One region of the Pseudomonas fragariae (ex Marin et al. 2024) genome, then DNA from elsewhere that is predicted to be linked to it. Evidence: predicted binding sites of a transcription regulator. Region 1 holds the regulator's gene; each other region holds the start of a gene.
What was found. Region 1 encodes FliA, which starts transcription of late flagellar genes. Its sites were predicted from a motif close to CTAAAGTTTNNNNNNNNNNNGCCGNTAA; they were not measured.

Region 1 (7,818 bases):
CGCGCGGGCATGCCGTTCCGGACGCTCCGCGTCCGTTCTTGCACAGGTAAACGAGAAGATTTTCTGACTGCGCTCAGCGCACCGGATTTACGTGACTTCTGTGCCTAAAGCCTTACCGCCACTGGCTTTGTAAAAGTTGGACAGATTTTTGCAACAGGGTCGATACAGGGCGCCATCGGCGTCAATGTTTTGATCTAGTGCGCAGGTAACGAATCAGTGGATCGCTCTCAATTACTCAGTAGCGCACGCAGCAACATCACAGGCCTGGGCCGTGGTCAGTTGGGCGTTCCGTTGTTGTTGCTGGTCATGATGGCAATGATGATGTTGCCGATGCCGCCGTTCCTGCTGGACGTGTTCTTCACGTTCAACATTGCACTGTCCATCGTCGTACTGCTGGTCTGCGTGTACGCCCTGCGGCCGCTGGATTTTTCTGTGTTTCCGACCATTCTGCTGGTCGCCACGTTGCTGCGTCTGGCGCTGAACGTGGCTTCCACCCGGGTGGTGATGCTTCACGGTCAGGACGGCCACGCCGCGGCGGGCAAGGTGATTCAGGCCTTCGGTGAAGTGGTGATCGGTGGCAACTACGTCGTCGGTATCGTGGTGTTCGCGATTCTGATGATCATCAACTTCGTGGTTATCACCAAGGGTGCCGGCCGTATTTCCGAGGTGAGCGCACGCTTTACCCTCGACGCGATGCCCGGCAAACAGATGGCGATCGACGCCGACCTCAACGCCGGCCTCATCGATCAGCCGGAAGCCAAGCGCCGCCGTGCCGAAGTCGCCCAGGAAGCCGAGTTCTACGGTTCCATGGACGGTGCCAGTAAATTCGTGCGCGGCGATGCGATTGCCGGTCTGCTGATTCTGTTCATCAACCTGATCGGCGGCATGCTGGTCGGTATCCTGCAACACAACATGACTTTCGCCGACGCCGGCCGTGTTTATACCCTGTTGACCATCGGTGACGGTTTGGTGGCGCAATTGCCATCACTGCTGCTGTCCACCGCCGCAGCGATCATGGTGACCCGTGCTTCCGGTTCGGAAGAGATGGGCAAGCTGATCAATCGTCAGATGTTCGCCTCGCCCAAGGCGCTGGGGGTTTCCGCTGCAATCATGATCGTCATGGGCCTTGTCCCGGGCATGCCGCACTTTTCCTTTATCAGTCTCGGGCTGGTTGCCGCAGGCGGCGCCTACCTGTTGTGGAAAAAAGAAAATCAGGTGAAGGTCGAGGCCATCGCCGAAGTGCAGCGCCAGCAAGACCTGCTGCCTTCGCCGACCCGTGTTCAGGATGCCAAAGAACTGGGTTGGGATGACGTGACGCCCATCGATATCATTGGCCTGGAAGTGGGTTATCGCCTGATTCCGCTGGTGGATCGCAATCAAGGTGGCCAGTTGCTGGCGCGTATCAAGGGTGTGCGCAAGAAGCTCTCGCAAGAGCTCGGTTTCCTGATGCCTACCGTGCACATTCGCGACAACCTCGATCTGGCGCCAAGCGCCTATCGTCTGACGCTGATGGGTGTGATTCTGGCCGAGGCCGAGATCTACCCGGATCGCGAACTGGCGATCAACCCCGGTCAAGTGTTCGGCACCCTGAACGGCATTACCGCCAGAGACCCGGCGTTTGGTCTGGAAGCCGTGTGGATCGAAATCAGCCAGCGCAGTCAGGCGCAGTCACTGGGTTACACCGTGGTCGATGCCAGTACGGTAGTGGCAACCCACCTGAACCAGATTCTCTACAAACATTCGCATGAGCTGATCGGCCACGAGGAAGTCCAGCAATTGATGCAATTGCTGGCCAAAAGCTCGCCCAAGCTGGCTGAAGAGCTGGTACCGGGCGTGCTGTCGCTGTCCTCGCTGCTCAACGTGCTGCAGGCGCTGCTGGCTGAACACGTACCTGTGCGGGATATTCGCAGCATTGCAGAGGCTATCGCCAACAACGCCGGGAAGAGTCAAGATACCGCCGCTTTGGTGGCCGCAGTGCGCGTGGGTCTGAGCCGCGCAATCGTCCAAAGCATTGTAGGCGTTGAGCCGGAGCTGCCTGTTATCACTCTGGAGCCAAGGTTGGAACAGATATTGCTCAATAGTTTGCAGAAGGCTGGTCAGGGTCAGGAAGAAGGCGTTCTTCTTGAGCCAAGCATGGCTGAGAAGCTCCAGCGTTCGTTGATCGAGGCCGCCCAGCGTCAGGAGATGCAAGGGTTGCCGGTAATTCTTCTGGTAGCAGGGCCTGTCCGGGCGATGCTGTCACGATTTGGACGATTGGCTGTACCGAACATGCATGTTCTGGCGTATCAGGAAATTCCGGACAACAAGCAAGTAACCATCGTAGCGACTGTCGGGCCAAACGGCTGAGGTAGTGAGTCATGCAAGTTAAGCGATTTTTCGCCGCCGATATGCGTCAAGCCATGAAGCTGGTTCGCGATGAGCTGGGCGCTGAAGCGGCCATCATCGGTAACCGGCGCATTGCCGGTGGCGTAGAGCTGACTGCCGCTCTGGATTACAAGCTGTCCGCCCTGGCACCGCGTGTGCCGAACATGGAGCTGGAAGACGAGTTGCGCAAGACTCAGTCGCGTATCGTTTCCGCCCAGGCCGAATTGAACAACCGCAGCGACAGCGATGCATCGATCAACCTGCAGCTGTTTTCCGGCAAGCCGGGCAACCCTGCCGAGACGCACATCGAGCCGACACTCGAAGAGCCGCCGCGTCCATTCGCGTATGCACCGCCACAGGCCGCCGAGCCTGCCATTGGCCAGCGCGCCTATGACTCGATGCGCTCCGAATTGAACGGCCTGCGTGAGCTGCTGGAAGTCCAGCTCGGCTCGCTGGCCTGGAACCAGCTGCAGGGCACTCGTCCGCAGCAGGCCAACCTGTGGCGACGCCTGCAACGTGTCGGCCTGTCCGGCCCGCTGTCACGCGACCTGCTGTCGATGATTCCGGAGATCGACGAGCCTCGTCAGGCCTGGCGCATGCTGCTGGCGCACCTGGCCCGCATGATCGCCGTCCCTGAAGTCGAGCCGCTCGAAGAGGGCGGCGTGATTGCAATGGTCGGTCCTGCCGGCATGGGCAAGACCACCACGCTGGCCAAACTGGCAGCACGTTACGTGTTGAAGTACGGCCCGCAGAATATCGCACTGGTCAGCATGGACAGTTTCCGCATCGGCGCGCAGGAGCAGCTCAAGACCCTTGGGCGCATCCTCAACGTACCGGTCACCCATATCGATCCTGGCCAGTCTCTGGTTCAGGCGCTGGAACCGCTGCTGCGCAAGCGCGTGGTGCTGATTGACACCGCCGGCCTGCAGGCCAGTGATCCTGCGCTGCGCATGCAGCTGGAAAGCCTCGCGGGTCGTGGCATCAAGTCGCGCAACTATCTGGTACTGGCAACCACCAGCCAGAAGCAGGTGCTGACAGCCGCGTATCACAGTTACAAACGTTGTGGCCTGGCCGGATGCATTCTGACCAAGCTTGATGAAACAGCCAGCCTCGGTGAAGTCCTGAGCCTGGCGATCAGTCACGAATTACCTGTGGCCTACCTCACGGACGGACCACGCATTCCTGATGACCTGCATACCCCGCGTCGTCATCAACTGGTAAGCCGCGCGGTGAGTGTGCAAATGCAGGATGAGCCTAGTGAAGAAGCAATGGCTGATATGTTTGCTGACCTCTATCACACCCCTGGCAAGAGAGTGGGTTAAGTGATGGATATTATTGGAATGTCCCTGCGTCAACGGTCTGCCATGCGGTGTTCATTTGCGCACGTGCAGCCCTCGATGTGGTTTCGGTCTACGCAAGACAAGGTAAAGAAATAACATGGGCAGCATGCATCCCGTACAGGTTATCGCGGTGACCGGTGGCAAAGGTGGCGTCGGTAAGACTAACGTGTCAGTGAACCTTTCACTGGCCCTCGCCGAGCTCGGCCGTCGCGTCATGCTGCTGGACGCCGATCTGGGTCTGGCCAATGTCGACGTGCTGCTTGGGTTGACGCCCAAGCGCACGCTTGCCGATGTCATCGAGGGGCGTTGTGAGTTGCGCGACGTGCTGTTGCAGGGGCCGGGCGGGGTTCGGATCGTACCCGCTGCGTCCGGCACCCAGAGCATGGTGCATCTGTCGCCCGCTCAGCATGCCGGCCTGATCCAGGCGTTCAGCGAGATTGGCGACAACCTCGATGTGTTGGTGATCGACACAGCCGCCGGTATCGGCGAGTCGGTGGTCAGCTTCGTGCGCGCCGCTCAGGAAGTGCTGCTGGTGGTGTGCGACGAGCCCACGTCGATCACCGATGCCTACGCCCTGATCAAACTGCTCAACCGCGATTACGGCATGAACCGCTTCCGGGTGCTGGCCAACATGGCACAGAGCCCGCAGGAAGGGCGCAACCTGTTCGCCAAACTGACCAAAGTGACGGATCGTTTTCTCGATGTTGCGCTGCAGTATGTAGGTGCCGTGCCGTACGACGAATGCGTACGCAAGGCTGTACAGAAACAGCGCGCCGTTTACGAAGCATTCCCGCGTTCCAAATGTGCACTGGCCTTCAAGGCCATTGCCCAGAAGGTTGATACCTGGCCGTTGCCAGCCAACCCGCGGGGTCATCTCGAGTTCTTCGTTGAGCGACTCGTTCACCAGACCAGTGCAGGGCCTGTGCAATGACTGCGAGCGGCTACCAGATGTACAGCAAGACTTCCCGTAATTCACAATACGAGTTGATCGAGCGCTATGCGCCCTTGGTCAAGCGTATCGCTTATCATCTGCTGGCGCGCTTGCCGGCCAGCGTGCAGGTCGAGGATCTGATCCAGGCCGGCATGATCGGCCTGCTTGAAGTCTCCACCAAGTATGATTCCACCAAGGGTGCGAGTTTCGAGACCTATGCCGGCATCCGCATCCGTGGTGCGATGCTCGATGAAGTGCGCAAGGGGGACTGGGCGCCACGCTCGGTACACCGCAATACGCGCATGGTGAGTGACGCAATTCGGGCAATTGAAGCTAAAACCGGCCGTGACGCTAAAGATCACGAGGTTGCGGCCGAACTCCAGTTAAGTCTCGATGATTACTACGGGATTTTGAACGATACCTTGGGCAGCCGCCTCTTCAGTTTCGACGACCTGCTGCAGGACGGCGATCATGAAGGGCTGCACGAGGATGGCGCAAGCGGTTCGCTTGAGCCGTCGCGCGACCTGGAAGACGAGCGCTTCCAGGCTGCGTTGGCCGATGCAATTGCCAATCTGCCAGAGCGTGAGCGTCTGGTGTTGGCGCTGTACTACGACGAAGAGCTGAACCTCAAGGAAATCGGAGAGGTTCTGGGGGTCAGCGAATCTCGGGTCAGTCAGTTACACAGCCAGTGCGCAGCTCGTTTGCGAGGGCGTTTGGGGGAGTGGCGAGCGCGTTGACAGGCAATGTGCGGTCTATGGCCGCGCGTTGACTGCAAGCCGGCTGTGCAGAGCGTTACGTGGTAACAGGATGGACCCGTCAGAAGCCTGTCAGGCATTGCCTTGATGGGCTTGTTTCTCAGGTCTTTGCCTGTTGTTGTGCCAAGCCCGTCGTCGTTTCGTACAGCCGGGGGTGTGCTGTGCCAGTATTGAGTGAACAGCGTGTTCAGGTGCTGAACGCGTTAAAGACTGCTTGGAGGTCGAATTGGACAAGAACATGAAAATCCTCATCGTTGATGACTTCTCAACGATGCGGCGGATCATCAAGAACCTTTTGCGTGATCTGGGGTTTACCAACACATCGGAAGCGGATGATGGTCTGACCGCATTGCCGATGCTGCAGAGCGGTGCCTTTGACTTTCTGGTGACGGACTGGAACATGCCTGGCATGTCCGGTATCGATCTGCTGCGCGAAGTCCGCAAGGACGAACGCCTCAAGAGCCTTCCCGTGCTGATGGTCACTGCCGAAGCCAAGCGTGAGCAGATCATTGAAGCTGCCCAGGCTGGGGTGAACGGTTATGTAGTCAAGCCATTCACTGCCCAAGCCCTGAAAGACAAGATCGACAAGATCTTTGAACGCGTCAATAGCTGATGCAAGCCGCGAGGGCGCTATGGATAACAATGATTCGATGGCCGACTTTGAGTCGACCTTAAAAAGACACGCGCAGGAACTTGTCACCAGCCTTGAAAAGGGTCGTTTCGGTGACGCTGTGCAACTGATCCACGAACTCAATCAGACACGCGACCGCGGCCTTTATCAGGAAGTGGGCAAGCTGACTCGTGAGCTGCACAGTGCAATCGTAAACTTTCACATTGATCCGCACATGCCTCAAGCCGAGGAAGTGTCGCAGATCACGGATGCTACCGAACGCCTGTCGTATGTGGTGAGGCTGACCGAGAATGCGGCCAACCGCACCATGGACCTGGTGGAGGAGAGTACGCCGGTCATGAACGGCCTGAGTTCCGACGCCAAGGCGTTGAGCGACGACTGGGGACGTTTCATGCGCCGCGAAATCGGTGCCGAAGAGTTCCGCGAGCTGGCCAAGCGGGTCGATGGTTTTCTGACGCGTACCGAGAAGGAAACCCATCAGGTTTCCGCACATCTGAATGACATTCTGCTCGCCCAGGATTACCAGGACCTTACCGGTCAGGTCATCAAGCGTGTGACGCAACTGGTCACTGAAGTCGAGAGCAATCTGCTCAAACTGGTGCTCATGGCCAGTCATGTCGATCGCTTCGCAGGCATCGAACATGACGAACAATCCATCCTCGATGAAAAAGATCCTAAAAAACATCTCGCGCAGGGTGAAGGTCCGCAGATTCATGCCGATAAACGTGAAGACGTCGTATCCGGACAGGATGATGTAGACGATCTGCTATCGAGCCTCGGCTTCTAAGGTCTGTTGACGGTTAATTTTAGGGAGCACCCCATGAGCTTCGGCGCCGATGAAGAAATCCTTCAGGATTTTCTGGTAGAGGCCGGCGAAATTCTGGAGCAGTTGTCAGAGCAATTGGTCGAGCTGGAAAGCCGACCGGATGATGCTGACCTGCTCAATGCAATTTTTCGCGGTTTTCACACTGTAAAAGGGGGCGCCGGCTTCCTCCAGCTCCATGAGCTGGTGGAGTGCTGCCACATCGCCGAAAACGTGTTCGACATCCTGCGCAAGGGTGAACGTCGCGTTGATTCCGAACTGATGGACGTGGTCCTGGAAGCACTGGACACCGTCAACAGCATGTTTGGTCAGGTACGTGAACGGACTGACGTAACCCCGGCGACGCCAGAACTGCTGGCCGCACTTGCGCGGCTGGCCGAGCCACAATCCGCCGACGAGGCCGTTGCCCCTGAGCCGGAGCCGGTGGTTGAAGTACAGGCTGCTGCTCCGGTTGCAGAACCGGCGGCTGGCGACGAGATTACCGATGATGAATTCGAGCAGTTGCTCGATTCGCTGCACGGCTCCAGCCCGGTGTCTGCAGCGCCTGCACAGACGCCAGCAGCAGCGGCTGCGCCGGCGGGTGATGAGATCACCGATCAGGAATTTGAATCCCTGCTTGATCAGCTGCATGGCAAGGGCAAATTTGCGGCCGATGCCGCAACCGCTCCGGCCCCTGCACCTGTGGCGCAGGGCAGTGCAGCGCCTGCCAGTGATGAAATCACCGACGACGAATTCGAAGCGTTGCTCGATCAACTGCACGGCAAAGGCTCGTTTGATGGCGCTGTAGCGGCTCCCGTAGCTGCGGCACCTGTAGCCGTTGCTGCCAAGGCACCCGCTGCTGCGGCTGCATCGGACGAAATCACCGATCACGAATTCGAAAGCCTGCTCGACGAATTGCACGGCAAGGGCAAGTTCGAGCCTGAGGCGATTGTTGCCAAGGCGCCTGCTCCGGCAGCCGCAGCGGCTGCTCCGCC
Region 2 (7,818 bases), 1.5 Mb from region 1:
TTCAGCGTTTAACGCCCCGGGAGTCAGAACATGAAACAGTGGTTATCGATTTCCCTGAGTGCGAGCCTGCTGTTCGCTGGCCTGGCGCAGGCGGCCACGCCGCTGATCGGTGTAGGCATGGCCAAATATAACGACAACTTCCAGACCATCCTGCGCCACGGCGTGGAAAAACAGGTAGCCCTGCTGGACGCCGACATTTTCATGGAAAACGGCCAGGACGACGTGGAGCTGCAGATGCGGCAGTTTCGCAATCTGGTGAACTCGAAAGTCGATGCCATCGTTGTCGCGATGGTGAGTGGCAAAAGTGCACCGGAAATGATGCGTCTGGCCAACGAGGCCAAGGTTCCGCTGGTATTCGTCAATCGCAATCCTGAGCCTGCCACGTGGCCTGCACTGACGGCGTTCGTCGGCTCCGACGAACTGGAATCCGGCACATTGCAGATGGAAGAGCTGGCTCGCCGTGCCAATTACAAGGGCAATGTGGTGATTCTGGTCGGCGACCCGAGCAACAAATCATCGGTCATGCGCACCGAGGACGTGGAGAAGGTGGTCGCCAAGTACCCGGACATGAAGGTTGTGCAGAAGAAAATCGGCAACTGGGAGCGCAGTCAGGCTGCGACCATCGTGATTGAATGGGTCAAACAGGGCGTTGACTTCTCCATCATCGCCGCCAACAACGACGAAATGGCCATTGGGGCAATCATGGGGCTGGAAAAAACCGGTAAAAAGGCGGGTGATTACCTGGTGGGCGGGATCGACGGCACCCCGGACGGTTTGAAGCTGATGGCCGAAGGCAAGATGGCGGTGAGCGTGTTCCAGGATGCGCTCGGGCAGGCTAACGGCGCAGTGGATGCCGCGATGCGCATGGCGCGCGGCGAAACCCTGGCGTCCCCGGTCATCTGGGTGCCGTTCAAGCTCATTACTCCGGAAAATCGTCAGCAGTTCGAGTAGTGCTCAGGTTACAAACGTGTGGCGCTGGGCGTCACACGTTTGTGTCCTTGCTGCACACTCGGGGTCGAACATGGAGCAGGGCGCGCTTACCGGCAAGTCAGACTCGAATATCCTGCGGTCCGCGGATCTGGGCTTCGATGCGTGTGCCGGTCAGGCGTTCTTCGTTGGAGAAGCCGTCGTAGCTGGACAGGTCGCCAAAGCGAATGCCGGTGAGTTGTTCGATCTGCGCGACGCTGCGTTGCCAGGTTTTGAGTGGGCCGAACATGATGTCCAGCTTACCCAGCTCGCGGGTCTGGTCGATCATGTAGGCACTGGCCGAAGGCTTGCCGTCATCACCGAGAAACGCCACGACCTTCCAGAATGCAGAAGGGATTTTGACGTTGCGGTAGCTGCGGTCGTCGTCGCGCAGCACCGGGCCGGTGAACACCGTTACCCGTGATTTCCAGCGTCGTGTGTTGTCGAGAATGTAGTCCTCGAGTTCCAGCCAGGTCTTCTGGTTGAACGCGCCCATCTGCGGCGAGCAGTTGGTGAAGTGGAAGGTGTCGCTGTTGGCAACTTCGGCTTCCTTGCCCCAGTTAGGGTCCTGACGCCGAACCAGATGGCCGCGATCCAGCAGGTTGTCGGCATACACGCTCTCGCCAATCTGCGCCTCGGCGGGCAGACGGCCGTCAAATGCCCAGGAATCCTTGCTGCGCTTGACCTCTACACTGTTGGCACCGTCAATGTTGACGCCGACATACAGCGCCAGACGCCGACTGCGCGACATGGTGATGGAAAAGTGCGTGTAATCGAGGCGATCGCCGGCGTTCTTCAAAGGATAGACGTCAGGCGCAAGCTCCTCGTCGGCAGTCGGCCAGGGCACGATAAAATCGCCGAGGAAGTTCTCTGCATAGCCGGTGCGTTTTTTCAAGTCGCTTGCTGGTGTGGTGCGTCCTGCGGCAAGCGCCTGTGGTTCGAGCAATGGGGTCGTCGACGTCAGCGGTTTGAGGTCGGCAAGGCGGGGACGGTAGGCGAGATCGATGGCGAACTTCTTGTCAGGCACAGTGCTTGCTCCTGTGGGGGATTGAATGTGTTTAGTTCACCATAGACGCGTTACAGAGTGGCGTCAGGCCGGACGTTCGACATGATCGACTGCCGATTCGGCAAATTCCGTTAAATAGGCTTAAGTATCTGGCAACGTGCGTCGATAAGCTGTTGATAAGAGCAATCCGCAGCTCGCGTTATTTCATTGACCGGAGGGCTACAGGATGTCGATAAAGCTACGTCTGTTCTTGCTGATAGGCACCAGTGTACTGACCGTCATGATCATCAGCCTGGTCAACTACCTGGGTAACACGCGCATGGAGGCGGCGATGCTCGACAGTGAAGTCAGCATGGCTGCGCTGGGCAATCACCTGGAAGCCGACATGATGCATGACGCGCTGCGTGCCGATGTGCTGTCGGCGATGCTGTTTGGTCTGGGCAGGAGCAACAGCACGCGTGACGAAGTGCAGACATCCCTGAAAGAGCATGCCGCACTGTTTCGCAAGGTCGTGAGCGATAACCTGCAACTGCCGCTCACCGATGCCATCAAGGCGGAGCTGAGCAGGATAAAGCCAAGCCTCGACGCTTATATCAGCGCAGGCGAGCGGATTGTCGGGCTGGCCATCGACAGCCCGGACCGTGCGCAGCAAGATCTGGGTACGTTCTCCAGCGCCTTCACGCAACTGGAGGGGCAGATGTCGACCTTGAGTGACCTGATCGAGGACAACTCCAAAGCCAGCGGCGAACGCACCCGTCAGACCACCCGCAGTGCCAATCTCACCTTGGCGGTCGTGCTTTCGATCAGTATTTTGCTGCTGCTGGTCCAGGGGCATTGGGTGACGCGCAGCATCATGATCCCGCTTGCGTCCGCCAGTCGTATTGCCGACAGCATTGCTCATGGCAACCTCAGCGAACCCATTGCCGAGTCCCGTGGCCGTGACGAAGCCAGCATGCTGATTCGCAGCCTGGCGATCATGCAGCGTGACCTGCGCAGCATGATCGAAGTGGTGCGCAGCAATGCCAATGACGTCAGCGGCATGAGCCGTCAGCTCAGCAGTGGTTGCCATGAGGTGGCCGACAGCAGCCGGCAACAGAGTTCGGCAGCCGGCACCATGTCGGCGGCGACCAGCGAGATGACCGCAAGTATCGAAGAAATCACCCGGCATGCCGGGCAGGCACTGGAAATGGCCAGTCAGGCCGAATCCCTGGCCAAGAACGGCGGTCGGGTGATTCATCAGGTGGTCAGTGACATGGACAGCATTGCCCGTTCGGCACAGCAGTCGGCTCAGGTGATCCGCACGCTGGACAAGGACTCGGAAGGCATCTTCAATATTATTCAGGTGATCAAGGGGATTGCCGACCAGACCAACCTGCTGGCGCTCAACGCGGCCATCGAGGCTGCCCGTGCTGGCGAGCAGGGCCGTGGTTTTGCCGTGGTGGCCGACGAGGTGCGCAGCCTGGCCGGACGCACCAGTGCGTCTACCCAGGAAATCACCGCTATGGTTGCGCGCATTCAGCAGAGCACCCGCGAAGCGGTTACCAGCATGGAAGCCGGTGTCGCTCAGGTCGACAAGGGCATGGCGGTCACCGCCGAAGTGGAACGTGCGATCAGCGACATCCTGGATGCTACGTTGAGCACCACGCAGTTGGTCAACGACATCACCCGTACCATTGGCGAGCAAAGTCTGGCCAGTAATGAAATCGCCCATCAGGTAGAAATGATTGCCAGCATGTCCGAGGGCAATAGCCGGGTCATCGGCCAGACCGCCAGTACCACCGACGAACTGTCGGTAATGGCCGGACAGCTTTCACAATCGGTCGATCGCTTTCAGCTGTGATATCAAATTGCCCAGGTCTGCAGTACTCTGCGGCGCTAAAAGCGCCGTGAACTGCGTGGCTGAAGTTTTTCCGCCTGCGCTGAAGGCGAACGCATTAAAGCTTTGGTAGCGACAGACGTTAACCATCGCACCGGAATCACCCTTGTACCCAGGAGCAGCAAAATGCAGACGTTAAAGGCTTTGTACGAGTCAGTTGAAAAGCAGTTTTTCAACACGCTGACCAAGAAGCTATCAAGCCTTTTCCTGCTGGTCCTGGTCAGCGCCTTGCTGTATTGGGTGGCGCTGAATATTCGTTCCGACATCATGCTGCAATTGCGCGGCACACAAACGGACCCGGCCGCGCTGGGCGTGATCCAGAGTCAGCTGGATCTGCTGAGCAATGCGATTTTGCTGAGCACGCTGTTCACGCTGGTCATGGTCAGCTTCATGGTCTGGTATTTCCGCCACCTGATCGTGCGCCCGGTGATGTCCATGACCCGCGCGCTCGAAGATGTCGCCAGCGGTGAAGGTGATCTGTCGAGGGATCTGCCGTTGCTCACTCACGATGAAATTCGCGGGCTGGCCAGTACCTGCAATCTCTTTCTGGCCAAACAGCGCGAGATCATCAGCAGCATTCAGGGGCTGACGGTACAGATTGCCGTCGAGTCGGCGCGTTCGCTGAAGAACATCAGTGATTCCAGCGACAGCGCGACCGATCAGGCCCGCTTCGCCAGAGAAGTGATGGACCAGAGCAACATGGCAGTGGGCAGCATCGAGGATGTCTCGCAGCAGACTCAGGGCATTTCCAGCACCACCGCGCAGAACCTGAGCATGGCGCGCGACTCTTACGCCGAATTGCTGGAAGTGACCGGAAACATCAGCCAGATATCCAGCAGCCTGAATGAGTTCGGCGGGTTGGTCTCCGGCTTGAATGAGCGTTCATCAAGCATCAAGTCGATTGTCGGGCTTATTCAGCAGATCTCTTCGCAAACCAACCTGCTGGCGCTCAATGCGGCCATCGAAGCGGCGCGGGCGGGGGAGAGTGGTCGAGGTTTCGCGGTGGTGGCCGACGAAGTACGCACGCTGGCGCAAAACGTCAGCAAAGCCACTGACGACATCTCGCGCAACATCGACGCCATGCTTCAGGAAGTCAGCTCCACACACGAACAGACCATTCAGATCAGCCAAAGCGCCCGCGAAACCCAGCTGGTGGTGGAGCGTGCGTCCGGCCATTTCGAAAGCATGATCGGCGATTTCGAGTCGACCAACGACAAGCTCGCCGACATCGCGGCGCACATTCAGCAGTTTGCCTCTACAAACACGGGGATCAATGAACGGGTAACGCGGATTTATTCCGATAGCCAGGCCATCGACCAGCGCATGCAGCACTCCGCGACGGCCACCCGGGATCTGTCCAGTGTGGCCGAGCAGGTGCAGGCGTTGCTGGGGCGATTTGTGCTTGGGCATGGCGAACTGGATGCGGCGATTACTCGCGCCAGTCAGTGCCGTGACATTCTGCAAGTCCGTCTGGCCGAGCTGCACAAGCAGGGTGTCAATCTGTTCGATCAGAGTTACAAGCTGATTCCGGGCACAGACCCCAAACAATACACGACCGGTTACACCGAGCGTTTTGCGCAAATCTGCCAGGAAGAATGCGACAAGCTGACCAAGGGCACACGCGGCGGCAAGGTCACCTTCATTGTCGACAGCAAAGGCTATTGCCCGGTCAATAACAGCTGGGTATCGCAAAAACCTACCGGCAATCGCGAAGTCGACCTGCCGGTGTGCCGCAACAAACGCATGTTCTCCGACCCGATCGGCCTGCGTGCTGCAGGCAACAAGCAGCGTTTTCTGTTGCAGACTTACTTGCGCGATACCGGCGAGATCATGACCGAAATCGATGTGCCGTTCTTTTTCGAGGGGCGCCACTGGGGCAACTTGCGGATGGGCTTCGATGCCGCGCTGCTGCTGGGGAAATAAGCGGGGGCGCGACGTGCGCGCCCGATGCTCGATGCCGACCCACAGTAATATCGCCTAACCCGTTTCATGTACCCATGGCAGAACGCATGCAGGCTGGCCTGATCCGAAACGACTGAACGTTTGTGCCAATAAAAGCTCCATTTTCAAGCGGCGCTGATTTCCAGAACGCCACCGGAGGTGTGACTTTGAACATTCAAGACCTGACCAAGCATGTAAAGGATCAAACGGTTCGTGAACTCGATCTGATCTCCATGGAAGGCGGTTCCTACGTGCTCCACGCGAAGATCGACGGCAAGTCCGTGCCGGTGGAGGACTCGAGTGGAAAAACCCTGCACGTTGCCTCGGTGGAAGAAGCGCGCAAGGTGCTGTCTTCGGTGTCTGACGTGAAGCTGTTCATGACCCAGGCCGTGGCGCATGACGAGATGGTCGGTCTGGATGACGTTCGGGCACAGGCTTCGCGGCACGAGATACCCTTGCGCTCCAGCCTGTAACTGCCGATCAGGCGTTGTTGCGCCTGACCGCAATGCACTTGATCTCCAGAAGCAGCCCTGGATGTGCCAGCTCAGCCACGCCGATGCAGGTCCAGGCGCACTGGCCACGCGGGAAGATGCGGTTTTTCACCTCGCGAAACACCGCCATGTGTTCGCTCATGGCGACGTGATAAGTGGTCATGTCGACGATATCGTCGAAGGTGCAGCCGCCCTCGGCGAGTACCGTGCGCAGATTCTCCCAGCAGGCGATGAATTGCGCCTCGGGGTTGAGAATGACCTCCATATCCCGTGTACGTCCCACCTGGCCCGCGCAGTACAGGGTATCGCCAACCCTGACCGCAGGCGCATAGCCTGCACGGTCCATGATCGACTGCATGGTGGGCGGGATGATGAGCTCTCGGTCTGACATGTTGTAACACCTGTTCGTAACGCTTGAATGTGCAATGGCTGGTCTGGCTATCGCTGTTGCGGCCTACGCCTTGGCGGCCGGTCTGACAGCACGCCGCGGCTTTTTCGCCGCAGTGTCCGTTGTGGCGGTCTTGGCGACGCGCGTTGTGGTCTTGCGTTTTTTCTTCCAGGGCGGTTTAACGCCTGCCGGGCTGGCCGGTCCGCTGATGCTCATACGCATGCCGACGCAACGGCTCACCTGTTTGCTCATCCACGCCGCCTGTTTGGCGACGAACTCTTCAAGGCTCATTTCGCCGCTCTGGACCATGTCCAGCGCCTGTTCCCAGATGGCGGTGGTGCCCGGATCGGCGATGGCACGGGGCACGGCGTCGATCAGGCTGAAGGCTGCCGGAGCTGCGCACAGCGACTTGCCCTGCTTGGTCAGGTAGCCACGGTCCAGCAGGCCTTGAATGATCCCGGCGCGGGTGGCTTCGGTGCCGATGCCGGTGGTGTCCTTGAGCTTCTGTTTGAGCAGCGGGTCTTCCACCAGTTTGGCGACGTTCTTCATCGCCTTGATCAGGTCTCCCTCGGTGAACGGCTTGGGCGGCTGGGTCCAGAGGTCCTTGAGGATGACCTCGGCGACTGCACACTCGCAGCCCTGAAACAATGCCGGCAACGGCTGCGGGGCAGGCGCTTCGCGACCCTTGGCCGGGGCCAGCGCTTCGGGCATTGCACGCTTCCAGCCCGGCTCGACAATCTGCTTGCCCACCGCACGCAGCGCGTGGCCTGCACAGTCGAAATCGGCCTGGGTGCGGTCGTATTCATGGTTGGGCAGAAACTGAGCCAGATAACGCGCCCTGATCAGGGTGTACACCGCTCGCGGTTTACCGCTCAGACGTTCTACGCCGCGTACAGCTGCGGTGGGAATGATGCCGTGGTGGGCCGTCACTTTGCTGTCATTCCAGGCCCGTGACCGACGTTGTGGGTCGAGGTGCGGCGACAGGTTTGCCAGCGCAGGGTCGGCCTTGCACAGCGCCGCGATGATGCCTGCGGCTTCACCGTGCTGACTGTTCGGCAGGTATCCGCAATCGCTGCGCGGGTAGGTGATGACCTTGTGGGTTTCATACAGGGACTGGGCGATGTCCAGGGTTTCCTGCGCGCCGAGCCCA
Region 3 (7,818 bases), 2.7 Mb from region 1:
GGTGTTTTCGAGCCACCTAGATGTTCTGCAGCAGCGCTGATCTTGTGGGAGCGAGCTTGCTCGCGAAGAGGCAGGGACAATCGCCGGAGATTTATGCCTCTGTCAGTCAGCCTTCGCGAGCAAGCGAAGCGTGGCCCGGCTCGCTCCTACATGGTTATGACTGAACAACATTGCCTCCCACAAGACTAGCTTGGGCATGCCGCTCGTGGCCCTCTCCCCCTCTTCAAGGCTCGTCTTTATAGACAAACTTGGGCATTTCCCAGCGGAAACGAATCGCCAGCAGGCGCAGCAGCAGGCCACCGAACAAGGTGATCAGCACCGCTTGCTCGTCCGGCAACTGCAGGTACTGGCATAGCAGAAAACACCACGCGGCCAGAAATGACACGCTGGCGTACAGCTCGCGGCGGAAGATCAGCGGGATGTCGTTGCAGAAGATGTCGCGCAGGATGCCGCCGAATACCCCGGTGATCACGCCGCACACTGACGCGATCAGCAGACCGTGCCCGGCCTCCAGCGCAGTCATACAGCCGATCAGGGTAAAAGCCACCAGCCCCAGCGCGTCGAGCACCAGAAACAGTGAGCGCAGATGACGCATCAGTGGCGCGATGAAGATCGTCACCAGGGCCGCCACACTGGTCAGGACCAGATACTCCGGATGCTTGACCCAAGTCAGCGGGTAATGACCGATCAGTACGTCGCGCACCGACCCGCCACCCAGCGCAGTGACGCAGGCGATCAGCACCACGCCGAACCAGTCCATCCCGCGTCGCCCCGCAGACAGGGCTCCCGTCATGGCTTCAGCAGTGATAGCGATCAGATAAAGCATCAGCAACATGGCGGCGACTCTGCGACAAAGGCGCGCAGTCTAACCAGCCGACCTGCGCACTGAAAGAGTGCAGCGAAGATTATTCACTGCACGCGCGAGTCTCGATCAAGGCTTGATGAAGTGCTCACGGTAGAAGCGCAGCTCGGCAATCGACTCACGGATGTCGTCGAGCGCCAGGTGGGTGCTGCCTTTCTTGAATTTCAGCTCGGGGGACCAGCGCGCAGCCAGTTCCTTGAGGGTCGAGACATCCAGATTGCGGTAGTGGAACCAGTTTTCCAGCGTCGGCATGTGGCGATACAGGAAGCGGCGATCCTGGCAGATGCTGTTGCCGCAGATCGGCGAACTGCGCTCCGGCACCCACAGCTTGATGAACTCAAGGGTCTGCGCCTCGGCTTCAGCCATGCTGACGGTACTTTCGCGCACGCGCTGGGTCAGGCCCGAGCCGCCGTGCTGGCGCGTGTTCCACTCATCCATTTTCGCCAGTGTCTCGTCGCTCTGATGCACAGCGATCACCGGGCCTTCGGCCAGGGTGTTCAGCTCACTATCGGTGATGATCGTGGCCATTTCGATAATGACATCGGTATCAGGGTCCAGACCGGTCATTTCCAGATCGATCCAGATCAGGTTCTGCTTGTTCTGCATGTGTCGACTCCTCAGCGTAGGCGCGCAGTTTAGCTCACCCTGCCGTGCTAGACTCCTGCCGATCAATCGTACTGCCTAATTCATCGGTTACATCACATCGGAACACCCATGGCCAAACGCCAACTCAATCGTCGTCAGAACTGGCGCATCGAAAAAATTCAGGGCGAGCGTGCTGCCCGCGCAGCAAAACGCGAGTCCGCTACGCTTGAAACACTCGAGGGTGGCGACCTCGGCCCCGAGCAGACGGGCCTGGTGATCGCCCACTTCGGCGTGCAAGTCGAAGTGGAAGCTCAGGAAGGCGAAGTGACCGGCCAGGTCTTTCGCTGCCACCTGCGCGCCAACCTGCCTGCACTGGTGACCGGTGATCGCGTGGTATGGCGCGCCGGCAATCAGGGCATTGGCGTCATTGTCGCGCAACTGCCTCGCACCACCGAACTGCGCCGCCCGGATTCACGCGGCCAGCTCAAGCCTGTGGCGGCCAACGTCGACCTGATCGTGATCGTCTTCGCGCCGATGCCCGAGCCGCATGCCAACCTGATCGACCGCTACCTGGTGGCCGCCGAGCATGCCGGGATTCGTCCGTTGCTGCTGCTCAACAAGGCCGACCTGATCGACGAGCAGAATGCGCCCGCGCTCAATGCGCTGCTGGCGGTCTATCGCACACTGGGTTACCCGGTACTGGAAGTGTCCGCGCACCACGGTGACGGCATGCAGAGCCTGCAAAGCCAGCTTGACGGGCACATCAGCGTGTTCGTCGGCCAGTCCGGCGTCGGCAAGTCCTCGCTGGTCAACAGCCTGTTGCCGGAAACGGACACTCGGGTCGGTCCGCTGTCCGAGGTTTCCGGTCAGGGCACACACACCACGACCACCGCCCGCCTGTTTCACTTCCCGCGCGGCGGCGATCTGATCGACTCGCCGGGCATTCGTGAATTCGGCCTTGGCCACGTCAGCCGTGCCGACGTAGAGGCAGGCTTCATCGAGTTCAACGACCTGATCGGCACGTGCCGCTTTCGTGACTGCAAGCACGACCGCGAACCGGGCTGCGCCCTGCTCAAGGGGCTTGAGGACGGCCGCGTTCAGCAGCAGCGCATGAACAGCTACCGCTCGATCATTGCCAGCCTGCCGCAAGACAGTTACTGAGCACCGAACGCCGCACGCAAAAACGCCGCGATCATCGCGGCGTTTTTGTATCGGTTGCAGCTCAGTTCTGGGCCGGCTCGACCCGCAATTTGCCATCGTCAAAGATATTCAGCTTCTGCCGGATCTCGTGCGGCTGTGCGTAGGCCTGCGGGTCGGGCGGCGCCGCTGTCGAAGCCCCCGGCGCAGCGGGAGCACCTGGAGCAGCAGGCACCGCCGGTGCGGGTGCTGTCGGCGCCGCAGGCGTGGCTGGCGCACCGCCGGAGTTCTGATCGCCCTCGATGCGGTGCTGGGCCTTTTTGGTCAGCACCACGATATCGATGCGGCGATTGATCGGGTTAGTCGGGTTCTTGCGATCATACAGAGCAGACGACGCGTACCCCACCACCCTGGCCACTTGTGAATCCGGATACGTCCCGGCTACCAGCGCACGGCGTGCAGCGTTGGCACGGTTGGCCGACAATTCCCAGTTGCCGAACCCGCCACTGCCCACGAAAGGCGTTGCATCGGTGTGGCCGCTGATACTGACCTTGTTCGGCACACTTTTGATGGTGTCAGCCAGGGCCAGCAGAATGTCTTCGAAATATGGTTTGAGACGCGCGCTGCCCGAGTCGAACATCGGCCGGTTTTCCGCATCCATGATCTGGATACGCAAGCCGTCCTGAGTGATCTCGAACAGAATCTGGTCCTTGAATTTCTGCAGTTGCGGGTTTTCCTCGACCTTGGTCTGCAATTCCTGGAGCAGCATCTCCAGACGTTCCTGCTCCACCGCTTCAGCCTTGGTCTCGGCATTTTCCGCCTCAAGCGGCACGGTGTCCGGCGACGGCGTGGTCTGCACCTCGGGGTTCAGCGTCTGGTTCGGCGACATCTCTGGCGAACCGCCCAGATCGATCACATAGGGCGAACCGCTGTCCGAGAAGCCGACCGGATCCTTGAAATAACCGGCGACCGCGAGTAACTGCTCCGGGGTGGCAGACGACATCAGCCACAGCACCAGAAAGAACGCCATCATCGCCGTCGCGAAGTCGGCAAACGCGATCTTCCAGGCACCGCCGTGATGTCCGCCACCAAAGCGCTTTACGCGCTTGATGATAATCGGCTGATTATTTTCCATGACTTAGCGACCGCGAACCGCTTGTTCCAGCTCGCTGAAGCTGGGGCGATGCAGCGGATAGAGAACCTTGCGGCCGAATTCGACAGCCAGCGAAGGCGGCATGCCGGAGGCCGAGGCCACCAGCGACGCCTTGATGCTCTCGTAGACGTTCATTTCTTCCTTGGCATCATGCGCAAGGCTGGTGGCCAGAGGACCGAAGAAACCGTAAGCCGCGAGAATACCGAAGAACGTACCGACCAGCGCCGCACCTACGTGCATGCCGATCGCTGCCTTGTCGCCCGAACCCAGCGACGCCATGGTCACCACGATACCCAGTACCGCAGCCACGATACCGAAGCCGGGCATACCGTCGGCGATACCGGTAATGGCGTGGGATGGATGCTCGAGGTCTTCTTTCATGCTCAGCAGCTCCATGTCGAACAGACCTTCCAGCTCGTGAGGAGCCATGTTGCCGGACGACATGATGCGCAGGTAATCGCAGATGTACGCAGTCATGCGCTCATCCTTGAGGACACCCGGGTATTTGGCGAAGATCGGGCTGGAGGCAGCGTCTTCGATATCCCCTTCGATCGCCATCATGCCTTCACGGCGGCTCTTGTTGAGGATTTCGTAGACCAGCCCCAGCACTTCAAGGTAATAGGCATGTGTGAAGCGCGTACCGAACATCTTCAGCGACTTCTTGAACACGTGCATGAACATGTAGCCAGGGTTGGCCTGGAGGAACGCGCCCAGTGCAGCACCGCCGATAATCAAGACCTCGTACGGTTGGAACAGCGCCATGACCTTGCCATGGGACAGCACATATCCGCCGATGACACTTGCGAGAACGACAATGATGCCGATGATTTTAGCCATAGGAAAAAATACTTTACTGAGTCGGGTTCAGGGACAGTCCGGAAGTTGTTGAATCTCTTCTTCTCCTTATCGGCCTAACTGGGCCAGACTATAGCCGGTTCTTTTGAAAAACCCATTTATGCGCCTCCATAAAAGGAGGAAAATGGCCTCAGCACCCCGTACGCTGGCGGTTTCCCAGCTCAGATAATCAGCCGCACAGGCCCTCGAATGCCGACAGTACACGCAGCACATCACCTCGTTCCGAAGACGCTGGATGCCTGGGTCAAACTGCTTGACGGCATCGCGTTGCCGGTCCCTGCCGTCAATCATGGACACGTCCGCGCCGCACTGAACGACAGCCGTCGTTCGCTGCGTGAAATCGCCGAAATGATGCAGGAAAGTCCTGCGCTGGTGCTGAGCGTGATGCGCGAGGCCAACCATCACACCCACGGTTTGACCGAGCAGGCCGAGAGCCTTGAAATTGCCATCAACCGCCTGGGTCTGGCGCGTACCGAAGTCCTGCTGGGCCGTTTACCGGCCAAGCCGCCCGAAGAAATTCCTGCGGCCTATCGCCAACTGATTCTGGTCAGCCAGCACGCCACGCAACAAGCCAACGGCCTGTTCGCCAGCCGGCTGGCGCGACTCTGGCAGGACATCCACATGGGCAGCCTGCTGTTTCTGTCGCCGCTCTGGCCGATGGCGCTGGCTTATCCGAAGCTGCTCGAAGAGCTGGAACTGCGGGTTATCCACAAGGGCCATTCCAGCGCTGCAGTGGAAAAAGAGCTGTTCGGCGTCAACCTGCTGGAACTGTGCCTGGCACTCGCCGAGTTCTGGCGCCTGCCGATCTGGGTTACGCGCGGCTATAAACTGTTGATCAACGAGCGACGCGATCTGGCCAAGGCGCTGCGTATCGCCCGCGAAGACAACAGCCCGCTGCAGCAGCAACAACTCATGGACGACGACCCCAACCTGCGCCGCTGGCTGAACCAGCCCGCCAATACCGTGTTGCTGGGCAACGGCCTGGCGCTGGCCGCACAACAGGCCTGGAACAGCCCGCATTGCCTGCGCTGGGAACGGCTGACCAGCCTGTACCTGCAACAGTCGATCAACGAAGTACAGCAACAGGCGCACCAGAATGCGGCCAGCAGCGCACGCGTCCATGCGGAAAAAGACCTCTGGCACCCGGCCGAATCGCTGATCTGGCCGTGGGATGCACGGCGTGTAAGGCGCGACAATGAGCCTGCACCTCCGCCATCGGCTGACGCCCTGCAAATGTGGCGCAAGCAATGCGCCGAACTGCTGCAGGACCCCAGCCCGTTCATCAACGCCATGCACCTGACCACCTCGGCGCGCGACGCCTTCATCTCGTGCGGCATGGAGCGGGTCATGCTGCTGATGCTGGACAAGACCTCAACCGTGCTGCGCGTCAATCAGACTGCCGGACTGCCGAAGGACGCCGCTGCCTTGCAGCTGTTCATCAAGGAAAGCACCGTACTGCAGCGCTTGCTGACCCAGCCGACGCAGTTACGCATGACGCCCGCCAACAGTGCGCAATTTGCCGTCCTGCTGCCCCCGCCGCTGAAAACCCTGTTCAGTGGCCAGCACTGGCTGATTCGCTCGCTGAGCAACAACGGCAAAGTCATGCTGCTGGTGGTCGCCGACCAGGGCGGCGGGGCCTTGTCGGAAATTTCCGTCCAGGCATTCGGAAAAACCGCGCAATGTATTGAACGGGCACTGGGCATCTTTAGTCATCGCAAAGCCTGAGGCCTGGCGTACAATTCGCCCCTTTCCTTTCATCGGAGGCTGCAAATGTCCGCATTCACTGGCTTGTCGCTGGTCATCGAACCCAACGATCTGCTTGAGCGTCTAGACGCCCCGGAACTGATCCTCGTGGATCTGACCAGCAGCGCTCGCTACGAAGCCGGGCACATTCGCGGTGCCCGCTTCGTCGATCCGAAACGTACACAACTGGGCACGCCTCCTGCCCCCGGCCTGCTGCCCGACACGGCCGGTCTTGAGCAAGTGTTCGGCGAGCTGGGCCACAACCCTGACGCTGTCTATGTCGTCTACGATGACGAAGGCGGCGGCTGGGCCGGGCGTTTCATCTGGCTGCTGGATGTCATCGGCCACAGCCGTTATCACTATCTGGACGGTGGACTGCTGGCCTGGGAAGCGCAATTGCTGCCGCTGAGCACCGACGTGCCGCCTGCTGCCGATACTCCGGTAACGCTGACGCTGCACGATGAACCTACCGCCACGCGCGAGTACCTGCAAAGCCGTCTGGGCGCCGCCGACCTGGCGATCTGGGATGCCCGCGCGCCGACAGAGTATTCGGGCGAAAAAGTGGTCGCGGCCAAAGGCGGCCACATACCCGGCGCCGTCAACTTCGAGTGGACGGCGGGCATGGACAAGGCGCGCAACCTGCGTATTCGCCAGGACATGCCGGAGATCCTTCGTGATCTGGGCATCACGCCCGACAAGGAAATCATCACGCACTGCCAAACCCATCACCGCTCGGGCTTCACCTATCTGGTGGCCAAGGCGCTGGGCTACCCGAGAGTCAAGGCGTATGCCGGCTCGTGGGGCGAATGGGGCAATCATCCGGATACGCCGGTAGAAGTACCGAATGTGGCCGCCGCGCCCGTCGAGGTTGCGCAACCCGTAGAGCCTGCCCAGCCAGCCCCGGCCGAAACCGTCGAACCGGTCCGCGCCACCGAACCGGGACGGACCTCACAGAAATATTCAGGACACTCATCCTCAGGACCTTCAATGAAAGACCGCTTGTTCATCATCAGCCAGTACCTGCTGCCACACCACCTGCTGTCCCGACTGGCAGGCTGCGTTGCCGAATGCCGCGTACGCTGGTTCAAAAACGCTTTCACTGCGTGGTTTGCCCGCCGTTATCAGGTGGACATGTCGCAGGCACTGGTCGAAGACCTGACGTCCTACGAGCACTTCAACGCGTTCTTCACCCGCGCATTGAAAGCTGACGCGCGCCCGCTCGATGCCACGCCGGGCGCGATTCTCTCGCCGGCCGACGGTACCATCAGCCAGTTGGGCCCTATCGACCACGGCCGGATCTTCCAGGCCAAGGGCCACAGTTTCAGCGTACTGGAACTGCTTGGCGGCGACCCCAAGCTGTCGGCGCCGTTCATGGGCGGCGAGTTCGCGACCGTCTACCTGTCGCCGAAGGACTATCACCGCGTTCACATGCCACTGGCCGGCACGCTGCGTGAAATGGTCTACGTACCGGGCCGCATCTTCT

Region 2: the regulator FliA is predicted to act here: its motif matches at 3,907-3,934, upstream of AC54XV_RS11860 (methyl-accepting chemotaxis protein).
Region 3: the regulator FliA is predicted to act here: its motif matches at 4,641-4,668, upstream of motA (flagellar motor stator protein MotA).

Annotation. Positions count from the first base shown of each region.
Region 1 covers NZ_CM184369.1:4,112,361-4,120,178, reverse strand. Annotated here, with positions in the region: gene flhA (flagellar biosynthesis protein FlhA) at 217-2,346, shown strand; gene flhF (flagellar biosynthesis GTPase FlhF) at 2,358-3,686, shown strand; gene fleN (flagellar synthesis regulator FleN) at 3,802-4,635, shown strand; gene fliA (RNA polymerase sigma factor FliA) at 4,632-5,372, shown strand; gene AC54XV_RS17670 (chemotaxis response regulator CheY) at 5,629-6,003, shown strand; gene AC54XV_RS17665 (protein phosphatase CheZ) at 6,023-6,808, shown strand; gene AC54XV_RS17660 (chemotaxis protein CheA) at 6,842-7,818, shown strand, end outside.
Region 2 covers NZ_CM184369.1:2,655,704-2,663,521, forward strand. Annotated here, with positions in the region: gene AC54XV_RS11835 (methyl-accepting chemotaxis protein) at 1-12, shown strand, start outside; gene AC54XV_RS11840 (substrate-binding domain-containing protein) at 31-951, shown strand; gene AC54XV_RS11845 (DNA/RNA non-specific endonuclease) at 1,049-1,993, opposite strand; partial or broken gene AC54XV_RS11850 (MCP four helix bundle domain-containing protein) at 2,199-2,954, shown strand; gene AC54XV_RS11855 (methyl-accepting chemotaxis protein) at 3,087-3,812, shown strand; gene AC54XV_RS11860 (methyl-accepting chemotaxis protein) at 3,975-5,771, shown strand; gene AC54XV_RS11865 (DUF6482 family protein) at 5,951-6,262, shown strand; gene AC54XV_RS11870 (RidA family protein) at 6,270-6,671, opposite strand; gene AC54XV_RS11875 (DNA topoisomerase III) at 6,735-7,818, opposite strand, start outside.
Region 3 covers NZ_CM184369.1:645,099-652,916, reverse strand. Annotated here, with positions in the region: gene AC54XV_RS02870 (trimeric intracellular cation channel family protein) at 224-835, opposite strand; gene orn (oligoribonuclease) at 932-1,468, opposite strand; gene rsgA (small ribosomal subunit biogenesis GTPase RsgA) at 1,577-2,608, shown strand; gene motB (flagellar motor protein MotB) at 2,670-3,719, opposite strand; gene motA (flagellar motor stator protein MotA) at 3,723-4,574, opposite strand; gene AC54XV_RS02845 (HDOD domain-containing protein) at 4,782-6,317, shown strand; partial or broken gene AC54XV_RS02840 (rhodanese-like domain-containing protein) at 6,363-7,175, shown strand; gene asd (archaetidylserine decarboxylase) at 7,323-7,818, shown strand, end outside.